Regions from separate parts of the Streptomyces sp. NPDC048442 genome, predicted to be linked through region 1. Evidence: riboswitches for the same ligand, from Rfam matches in the RefSeq annotation. Region 1 holds a riboswitch; each other region holds the start of a gene.
What was found. A riboswitch is a leader RNA that binds a small molecule or an ion and turns the genes downstream of it on or off. The one in region 1 is predicted to bind cobalamin.

Region 1 (3,266 bases):
GGGTCGCTCGGCCGGTTGAGTGCGTTCACTCGTCGTTGACTCCCGTGCGAGGACCCGCCCGCGCCGCCGTTCCGGTGAAAGCGGAACGGCGGCGCGGCGTTTCGGGTCACCGGGACGCCCTGCCCAGTTCACCTTCCGTTCACTCGGGTTGCTTACGTTCCAACAGCCACTGACCTCAAACGATTGCCTGGGTAAATGGAACACATCACGCTCCTTCTCGGAATCGTGATCGTCACCGCTCTCGTGTTCGACTTCACGAACGGTTTCCACGACACTGCCAACGCGATGGCCACCACCATCTCGACCGGCGCTCTCAAACCCAAGACGGCGGTGGCCATGTCCGCCGTGCTGAACCTCGTTGGTGCTTTCCTCTCCGTCGAGGTCGCGAAAACGATCTCCGGCGGGCTCATCAACGAGAGCGGCATCACGACAGAAGTGATCTTCGCGGCGCTCGTCGGCGCGATCCTCTGGAACCTGTTGACCTGGCTGATCGGCCTGCCGTCCAGTTCCTCCCACGCACTCTTCGGCGGCCTCATCGGCGCCACCCTGATGTCGGTGGGCACCTCCGGCGTCAACGGCAGCGTCGTCATCACCAAGGTGCTGCTGCCCGCCATCGCCGCGCCGATCGTGGCCGGCATCGCCGCCTACCTGGCGACGCGGCTCACCTTCAAGCTGGCGAGCAAGACCGACGAGAAGGCCACCGCCAAGGGCTACCGGGCGGGCCAGATCGCCTCCGCCGGTCTCGTCTCGCTCGCGCACGGCACCAACGACGCACAGAAGACCATGGGTGTCATCACCCTGGCCCTGGTCACCGGCAACGTGCTGGCGCCCGGCTCCAACCCGCCCCTGTGGGTCATCGTCTCGGCCGGTGTCGCCATCGCCGCCGGTACCTACCTCGGCGGCTGGCGCATCATCCGCACCATGGGCAAGGGGCTCACCGACCTCCGTCCGCCGCAGGGCTTCGCCGCCCAGACCGGCGCCGCGACGGTCATCCTGGCCTCCTCGCACCTCGGCTTCTCCCTCTCCACCACCCAGGTCTGCTCCGGCTCCGTGATGGGCGCGGGCCTCGGCCGCAAGGGCGGCGTGGTCCGCTGGTCGACCGCGACCCGGATGTTCGTCGCCTGGGGTCTGACGCTGCCGGCGGCCGGTCTGGTCGCCGCCGCCGCGGAGTACCTGACGGGTCAGGGCGCCTGGGGCGTCACCGCCGTGGCGGTCCTGCTGGTCGCGGGCTCGGGCCTGATCTACGTCCTGTCGCGCCGCAAGCCGGTCGACCACACCAACGTCACCGCCGACGACCTGGACGCCCCGGCGACGGCCCCGGCAGCGCCCGCGGCCGAGCCCGCGGGCGTCGTCACGACCGCCATGGCGGCGGTCTCCCCTCCCCCGGCCGGTGTGTTCCCGCACGAGGTCACGCACTCCGCCACCGGCGACATAAAGGCCACCCTCCACTCCCCCGCCGAGGCGGCCCGCCCGGCCGCTTCGGTCTAAGGACGCACCCGACATGAACATCGACTGGGCAGCTCTCGGCACCGTCTTCGGTGTCAGTCTCGTGGCCACCGTGGGTCTGGTGGGCCTGTTCACCCTCGGCATCGTGGGCCTCTCCAAGCAGGCGAGCGCCGCCGCTTCGGGCGGCTCCGTGGCCATGGCGCGCACCGGCGCGTACGCCTGCTTCGCGCTGTGCGCGGCGGCCGTGGCGTACGGGATCTTCCTGATCGTCGCCTGAACCCGCGCGTCGTCGGCACCACCCGTCGTCGCCCGCACCACGCTTCACCTCACCGCCCCGTGCCTCGCGCGCGGGGCGGTTCTGCGTACGCCCCCGAGTTCCGCGGAGCGGCGCAGGTCAAGCCCAGGTTGACGGGTGTTCTCGGGGCGTGGTGGACTGCCGGAGCCAATACGGCGGCATGGAGAGGAAGCCGGTGCGAATCCGGCGCGGTCCCGCCACTGTCACGTACCGACCCACCCGGTCGTACGGAAGCCAGGAACTCCCAGCCGCTCGTCACGTCGAACCAGGGCGCGGACCCTGAGTTAAGGACACATCACCATGCCCGGCTGCGGAACCCGCAGTTCAGCCACCCCCTGCCCGAGTCCCGCCCGCGTCTTCGCGTACGGCGCCGCCGCCGGACTCCTCGGCGACCTCCTGCTCGGCGACCCCCGGCGGGGCCACCCCGTCGCCGCTTTCGGACGGGGAGCGGGCGCGGTGGAGCGGATCCTGTGGCGCGACCACCGCGGCTGGGGCGCACTGCACACCCTGGTCTGCGTCGGCGGGGCCGCCGGGGCGGCGGCCGTCGCCGCGCGCGCCGTACGCCGCTCCCCCGTCGCTTCGGTCGCCCTGACCGCCGCCGCCACCTGGTCTGTTGTCGGCGGTACGTCGCTGGGGCGCGAGGCCCGTGCCATCGGCGGAGCCCTCGCCTCCGGTGACCTCGACGTCGCCCGCGAGCGGCTGCCGCACCTGTGCGGGCGGGACCCGCAGGCCCTGGACGGGCAGCAGATGGCACGCGCGGTCGTGGAGTCGGTCGCCGAGAACACCTCGGACGCGGTCGTGGGCGCACTGGTGTGGGGCGCGGTCGGCGGCGTGCCCGGTCTGGTGGCCTTCCGGGCGGTGAACACCCTGGACGCGATGGTCGGCCACAAGTCGGCTCGCCACCGGCGCTACGGGTGGGCCTCGGCCCGCCTCGACGACGTGGCGGGCTGGCCCGGCGCCCGGCTGACGGCCGCGCTGGCCGTGCTCGCCGGGGACGATCCCCGGGGTGCGGTACGGGCCTGGCGCGCGGACGCCGCGAAGCACCCGAGCCCCAACGCGGGGCCGGTGGAGTCCTCGTTCGCCGGCGCCCTGGGCGTCACGCTCGGCGGGACGCTGTCGTACGCGGGACGCGTGGAGCACCGGGCCGTGCTGAACGGGGAGACCGGGCGGCCCGTCGCCGTACCGGACATCGAGCGTGCGGTGCGTTTGTCGCGCCGGGTGAATCTGCTGGCCCTGGCCGTGTGTGCGGCGGGGCGGCTGGCGGCCTCGTACGTGAAGGGACGTAACTCATGAGTGGCGGCGGGCTGTTGGTCGCGGGGACCACGTCGGACGCGGGAAAGAGCGTGGTCACGGCGGGGATCTGCCGGTGGCTGGTGCGGCAGGGGGTGAAGGTCGCCCCGTTCAAGGCGCAGAACATGTCGCTGAACTCGTTCGTGACGCGCGAGGGTGCGGAGATCGGGCGCGCCCAGGCGATGCAGGCGCAGGCGGCGCGGGTCGAGCCGACGGCGCTGATGAACCCGGTGCT
Region 2 (3,266 bases), on a different contig from region 1:
CCTGCTGATCAAGTCGGGCCGCCTCAAGTACGCCTGGGTGACGGCCGTTCCGCTCCTCTGGGACGTGGCGGTGACGCTCACCGCGAGCTGGCAGAAGATCTTCTCCGCCGACCCGAAGGTGGGCTTCTTCGCCCAGCGCGACGTCTACCAGGGCGCGCTGGACGACGGTCTTGAGAAGTTCAAACTCGCCAAGACCCGCGACCAGATGGAGACCATCGTCACCAACTCCACGGTCGACGGCGTCCTTTCGATCCTCTTCGCCGTGCTGATCGTGGTCGTCCTCTTCGAGGCCTGCCGCGCCTGCCTCAAGGCGATCCGCCACCCGGCGGCCGTCACGACCAGCGAGACCCCCTACGTGGAGTCGAAGATCGTCGCCCCCGCCTCGCTCTTCGCCACCAAGGAGGAGAAGGCGGAGCTGGTCGCGGCGGGCGTCGGCCCGGAGGGCAGACCGGCCGGCGGCTCGACCGGTGGCTCGACCGGTGGCCCGGCCGGTGGCTCGGCCGGTGGCTCGGCCGGTGGCTCGGCCAAGGAGGAGAGCAAAGCATGAGCACCGCGGCACTCCGGCACCAAATGTCCCGACTGCGTTGGTACGTACGGGAGTTCACCGGTGAGGCGGCGTACGACCGGTATGTCGTGCATACCAGGTCGCACGATCCTGACGCCGCCGTGATGACCCGCCGCGCCTTCGAGCGCGCCCGGACCGACGCCCGCGAGGGCAACCCGCGCGAAGGCTTCCGCTGCTGCTGAGCAGCGCCCGCCCGGCACTGCCGTACGGCCCGGCGTCCCGCCCCTCGATATGGGGTGGGGCGCCGGGCCGTCCGCGTTGCACACTGCGCCCATGGACCTCTCGATCAGGGCCGCCGAGCCCCACGAATACGCCGAAGCCGGCGAGATCACCGCCCGCGCCTACCTGGACGACGGCCTCCTGGAGGGCGGCGAGGAGAACCCGTACGCGTCCGTACTGCGCGACGCCGCACCCCGGGCCGCCCAGGGCGAGCTGCTGGTCGCCGTCGACACCGACGGCACTCTCCTCGGGACGGTCACCTACGCTCCCCAGGGCAGCCCCCTCCAGGACATCGCCGTGCCCGGCGAGGCCGAATTCCGCATGCTCGCGGTCGCGCACCGGGCCCGTGGCCGCGGGGCGGGCGAAAGCCTCGTACGCGCCTGTACGGCCCGCGCGAAGGCCGAGGAGGGGGTCGTACGCGTGGTGATGTCGACCCAGCCGACGATGCGCGGCGCACACCGGATCTACGAGCGGCTGGGCTTCGTACGAACCCCGGAACGGGACTGGGAACCGATGCCCGGACTATCCCTGTTGACGTACAAACTGGAGCTCTAGCGCCCTTCTGCGCCACTTCCACTGGAGAAGTGTTACGGCGCGCGACACTAGATGTGGTGGGTTCTTCAACGAGGACCCACCACATGTATGCTCGTGCTCGCTGTCGTCGCAGGGGAATCCGGTGAGAATCCGGAACTGTCCCGCAACGGTGTGTCATGTGCGCTTTTGCGTACCGCCAAGTCCGAGGACCTGCCGACAGCGCATCCGGCTCGACCGAACCGGATACCGATACGTCCGGGCCTCGCGATTGGGCCGGTGGACGCCAGGCGACGCGTGCCCTTTTCCCGGGTGCCGTGTGCCCGCGCGCCCCCTCCTCCGCAGGCCCCGCGCCGAGCGAGGGAGAGCCCCCACGTGACCATCGCGCCAGTCGATCCGGCCACCCAGGCAGTACAGGGCAACGAAGGAAACCAGGACGCGCCCGGGACCGCGCTCCTGCGCACCCTGACCGACCTGACCGCCGACCTTCCCGACACCGACCCCGGCCGGGTCGCCGCCGCCGCCCTGCGTGGGCGCAACGCCCGTTCGGACGCCGCCGAGCTGCGGGAGCTCGCCACCGAGGGCGCCGCGGGTCTCATCTCCGAGGACCCGGCGTACTCGCGCCTCGCGGCCCGCCTGCTCGCCCGTACGATCCGGGACGAGGCGGCCACCCAGGGCGTCAACTGCTTCTCCGAGTCCGTCGCCGTCGGTCACCGCGAAGGGCTCATCGCGGACCGTACGGCCGACTTCGTCACCAAGCACGCGGCGGCGCTGGACGCGCTGATCGACCTGGCAGGCGACGACCGCTTCGAGTACTTCGGCCTGCGCACGGTCTACAGCCGCTACCTCCTGCGCCACCCCCTCACCCGCCAGGTCGTCGAGACCCCGCAGCACTTCATGCTGCGGGTGGCCTCCGGCCTCGCCGAGAACGACTCCGACCGGGCTCTCGCCGAAGTCGCCTCCCTCTACCGGCTGATGAGCCGCCTGGACTACCTGCCGTCCTCGCCGACGCTCTTCAACTCCGGCACCCGCCACCCCCAGATGTCGTCCTGCTACCTCCTCGACTCCCCGATGGACGAGCTGGACTCGATCTACGACCGCTACCACCAGGTCGCACGCCTCTCCAAGCACGCGGGCGGCATCGGCCTCTCGTACTCGCGCATCCGCGCCCGCGGCTCCCTGATCCGCGGCACCAACGGGCACTCCAACGGCATCGTGCCGTTCCTGAAGACCCTGGACGCCTCGGTCGCGGCCGTGAACCAGGGCGGCAGGCGCAAGGGTGCCGCCGCCGTCTACCTGGAGACCTGGCACGCGGACATCGAGGAGTTCCTGGAGCTCCGCGACAACACCGGTGAGGACGCCCGCCGTACGCACAACCTGAACCTCGCCCACTGGATCCCGGACGAGTTCATGCGCCGCGTGGACCAGGACGGCCAGTGGTCCCTGTTCTCCCCCGCCGACGTCCCCGAGCTGGTGGACCTGTGGGGCGACGAGTTCGACGCCGCGTACCGCAAGGCCGAGGCCGAGGGTCTCGCCAAGAAGTCCATGTCGGCGCGTGAGCTGTACGGCCGCATGATGCGCACCCTCGCGCAGACCGGCAACGGCTGGATGACCTTCAAGGACGCCTCCAACCGCACCGCCAACCAGACGGCGGAACCCGGCCACACGGTCCACTCCTCCAACCTCTGCACCGAGATCCTCGAAGTCACCAACGACGGCGAGACCGCCGTCTGCAACCTCGGCTCCATCAACATGGGCGCCTTCGTCCTGGACAGCGGCGAGATCGACTGGGACCGGCTGGACAAGACCGTCCACACGGCCGTCACCTTCCTCGACCGCGTCGTGGACATCAACTTCTACCCGACCGAGCAGGCCGGGAACTCCAACTCCCGCTGGCGCCCCGTCGGCCTGGGCGCCATGGGCCTCCAGGACGTCTTCTTCAAGCTGAAGC
Region 3 (3,266 bases), on a different contig from region 1:
CCGGAGGTGCTGAGCCGGAACGACTCGGTGGCCCATTCCAGGTAGGCCGCCCGGTCGGCGGCCCGCAGCGGCAGCGTCTCGCGCAGTGCGGGCTCGTCCACCTGGATGACCGAACTGCCCGCCGCCTCAAGGTCGTTGACCTCGTCACGCAGGGCGAGTGCGACCTGCCGGGCGGTGTCGCCGAGCGGCTGGTCGTCCCGTACGAACGACCAGGCGAGCATGGTCACGGGCCCGGTGAGCATGCCCTTGACGGGCTTCGCGGTCAGCGACTGGGCGTACGAGGTCCACGCCACGGTCATCGGCGCGGGCCGCGACACGTCGCCCGCCAGGATCGGCGGCCGGACGTAGCGGGTGCCGTATGACTGGACCCAGCCGTGCCGGGTGGCGAGATAGCCGGTGAGCTGTTCGGCGAAGTACTGGACCATGTCGTTGCGTTCGGGCTCGCCGTGCACCAGTACGTCGAGGCCGGCCTTCTCCTGGAAGGAGATCACCTCGCGGATCTCGGTGGCGATCCGTTCGTCGTACGCGGCCCTGTCGATCCGTCCCGACCTCAAATCCGCGCGGGCGGTGCGCAGTTCGCGGGTCTGCGGGAAGGAGCCGATGGTGGTCGTCGGCAACTGCGGCAGTCCGAGTGCGGCCTGCTGGAGGGCGGCCCGTTCGGGGTACGGGAGGTCGCGGCGGGCGTCGGTGGCGGTGACGGCGGCGGTACGGGCGCGCACCGCCGGGTCGCGGGTCAGCGCGGAGGCCGCCCGGGACTCCCACGCCGCCTTGTTCGCATCGAGTTGGGGGGCGATGGCGTCGGTGCCTTCGCGCAGGGCGCGGGCCAGGGTGACGACCTCGCCGGTCTTCTGGCGGGCGAATGCCAGCCAGCGGGCGATCTCGGGGTCCACCTCGGTTTCGGCGTCCGCGTCGAGCGGGACGTGCAGCAGGGAGCAGGACGGGGCAACGTCGACCCGGTCGGCGAGGCCGAGGAGGGTGGCGAGGGTGGTGAGCGAACGGGCGAGGTCGTTGATCCACACATTGCGCCCGTCGACGACGCCCGCGACGAGCCGCTTGCCGGGCAGTCCGCCCACGGCGGCGAGCGCTTCGACATGGGCGGCGGCGGGCCCGGTGAAGTCCAGCGCCAGCCCTTCCACCGGGCTCTGGGCGAGCACCGGCAGTGCGTCGCCGAGCCGGTCGAAGTACGAGGCGAGAAGGAGCTGCGGCCGGTCGGTGAGCGCACCGAGGTCGCGGTAGACGCGGGCGACGGTGTTCAGGACCGCGGGCGACTGGTCCTGTACGAGGGCGGGTTCGTCGAGCTGCACCCAACTCGCCCCGGCCGCCCGGAGATCGGCGAGCACCTCCGCGTACACGGGCAGCAGCCGGTCCACGAGCGTGAGGGGTTCGAAGCCGTCGGCGACGCCGGGGGCGGGCTTGGCGAGCAGCAGGAAGGTGACCGGGCCGACGAGCACGGGCCGTGGTTCGGCGAGGCCCAGCGCGAGCGCCTCGCGCAGCTGGTCCACGAGCCGCGTCGAGTCGGCGGCGAAGACGGTGTCGGGCCCCAACTCGGGCACCAAATAGTGGTAGTTGGTGTCGAACCACTTGGTCATTTCGAGCGGTGCGACCTCGGCGGTGCCGCGCGCCATGGCGAAGTAGCCGTCGAGCGGGTCGGCGGCGAAGGCGTCCCGGTGCCGTTCGGGAATCGCGCCGAGGGTGACGGCGGCGTCCAGGACGTGGTCGTACAACGAGAAGTCGCCGACGGGGACTTCGGTGATTCCGGCGTCGGCAAGCTGCTGCCAGACGTCGCGGCGCAGGGCTGCCGCGGTGTCGCGCAGCTCGTCCGCGCCGGCGCGGCCGGCCCAGTACGCCTCGGTGGCCTTCTTCAGTTCGCGGTGCGGGCCCTGCCGGGGGTAGCCGTGCACGGTGGCGCAGGCGGGCTGCGGGGTGACGGCACCGGGGGTTGCGGGGGTGGCGGTTCGGTCTGCCACGGAACTCTCCTTCGCGAGTCGCGGGGGATCCCGGGCGGCTCGCGTGAGGAGGATCAAGTCGGCGCAGAAACAGCGGAGTCGGGGATCTGGGGTGCCCTGAGCACCTGGACCCGTACACGTAGCCCGCCTGCTTCCCACCGGCCCTCCCACGAGGCCGCCGAGATCGCCGTACGCACGGGTGGCGTACGGGCAGTGGCAGGTCTTCGGACTCGCGGACACGCCAGGGATCACTCCCCGGCACCTACCGGCCGCCGCTTCCCGGACCGCGAGGTACTCGTTCGTACCGGTCCAGTGCGTATGACGGCTTTCGTTCCCACTCACCGCTGCGGGGCAGTCCCGGATTCACACCGGGTTCCCTCTTGCGACGCTTCCGCCTGGCGGGCGGAGCGAACCAGCTGCGCCGCCACACTAACCCCTCGCGGGGCGGCGGCGCACGTGACGTCCGCCTCCCGGTCCGCCCGGCGTCCCTCCCCCGGTCCGCCCGGCGTCCCTCCCCCGGTGCGCCCGGCCTCCACCGCCAACCGGCCTACCCCGGTGGGGGGAATTCCGGCTCCGCGGGCTGAACCCGGCCCTCCCGTGGGGCACCTGTGCCCCATGGCTGACGCGCCCCGCTCCCACCGGCCGCCGCACCGGCGCCGTGCGCGCGCGGTGCTGCCCGCATGCGTCGCGGCGACCGCCGCGGTGTTCGTCGTGTGCGCCGTGCTTGCCGCGCTGGCGATGTCGGGGCTGCCCGGGGCCGATGCCGCGCCGGACGCGCGTCCGCTGTCCGCCGCCGAGTCCGAGGGCATGTCGGACGGCACGGACACCGAACTGCGGGTGCTCGCCGGGACTCCGCGCAGGAGCACCGGCCGCAGTCCGGTGCTCCGGCCCGTCCGTACGGTACGAACCGCCTTCCGTGCACGCCCTGTTGGGCGGGCGGGAGCGGTTGCCTGGACCTGGGCGCACACCCGGGTTCCGGAGCCGTGTCCGGTGCGCTGCGTGGTGCTGCGCTGCTGAGGAGGCCCCCGCCCGCACACCCGCGCGGGCGACCCGCAGGCCCCCTGGCAATCAGCGCAAATCACCGCAATCACTGCACGAGAGAAGGCTTTGCCATGCCCATCGACCCGTTCCTCGCCCTCAACGCCATGATCCGCGCCGAAGTGACCCGGACCGCCGAACCCGCGGCCGAGCACACGGGCAGGCCCACGGCCGAGCCCACCGCCCGGCCCACCGCCCGGCCCGCCGCACCGCGCGACACCCGTACCGGTGAGGCCGACTCCCCTACCGGCGACGTGGGTTGATCCACCCGGCCGGGGGCGC

Region 2: another riboswitch for cobalamin. It lies ahead of AB0D18_RS17440 (ribonucleoside-diphosphate reductase subunit alpha); the one in region 1 lies ahead of AB0D18_RS11070 (cobalamin biosynthesis protein).
Region 3: another riboswitch for cobalamin. It lies ahead of metE (5-methyltetrahydropteroyltriglutamate--homocysteine S-methyltransferase); the one in region 1 lies ahead of AB0D18_RS11070 (cobalamin biosynthesis protein).

The regions. Positions count from the first base shown of each region.
Region 1 covers NZ_JBEZKB010000005.1:346,099-349,364, reverse strand. The annotation lists gene AB0D18_RS11085 (lysozyme) at 1-39, shown strand, start outside; gene AB0D18_RS11080 (inorganic phosphate transporter) at 196-1,488, shown strand; gene AB0D18_RS11075 (hypothetical protein) at 1,502-1,723, shown strand; cobalamin riboswitch at 1,867-2,005, shown strand; gene AB0D18_RS11070 (cobalamin biosynthesis protein) at 2,042-3,034, shown strand; gene AB0D18_RS11065 (cobyric acid synthase) at 3,031-3,266, shown strand, end outside.
Region 2 covers NZ_JBEZKB010000010.1:86,260-89,525, forward strand. The annotation lists gene AB0D18_RS17425 (carbon starvation CstA family protein) at 1-547, shown strand, start outside; gene AB0D18_RS17430 (YbdD/YjiX family protein) at 544-747, shown strand; gene AB0D18_RS17435 (GNAT family N-acetyltransferase) at 839-1,339, shown strand; cobalamin riboswitch at 1,410-1,551, shown strand; gene AB0D18_RS17440 (ribonucleoside-diphosphate reductase subunit alpha) at 1,691-3,266, shown strand, end outside.
Region 3 covers NZ_JBEZKB010000006.1:95,157-98,422, forward strand. The annotation lists gene metE (5-methyltetrahydropteroyltriglutamate--homocysteine S-methyltransferase) at 1-1,967, opposite strand, end outside; cobalamin riboswitch at 2,144-2,378, opposite strand; gene AB0D18_RS11575 (hypothetical protein) at 2,562-2,963, shown strand; gene AB0D18_RS11580 (hypothetical protein) at 3,059-3,247, shown strand.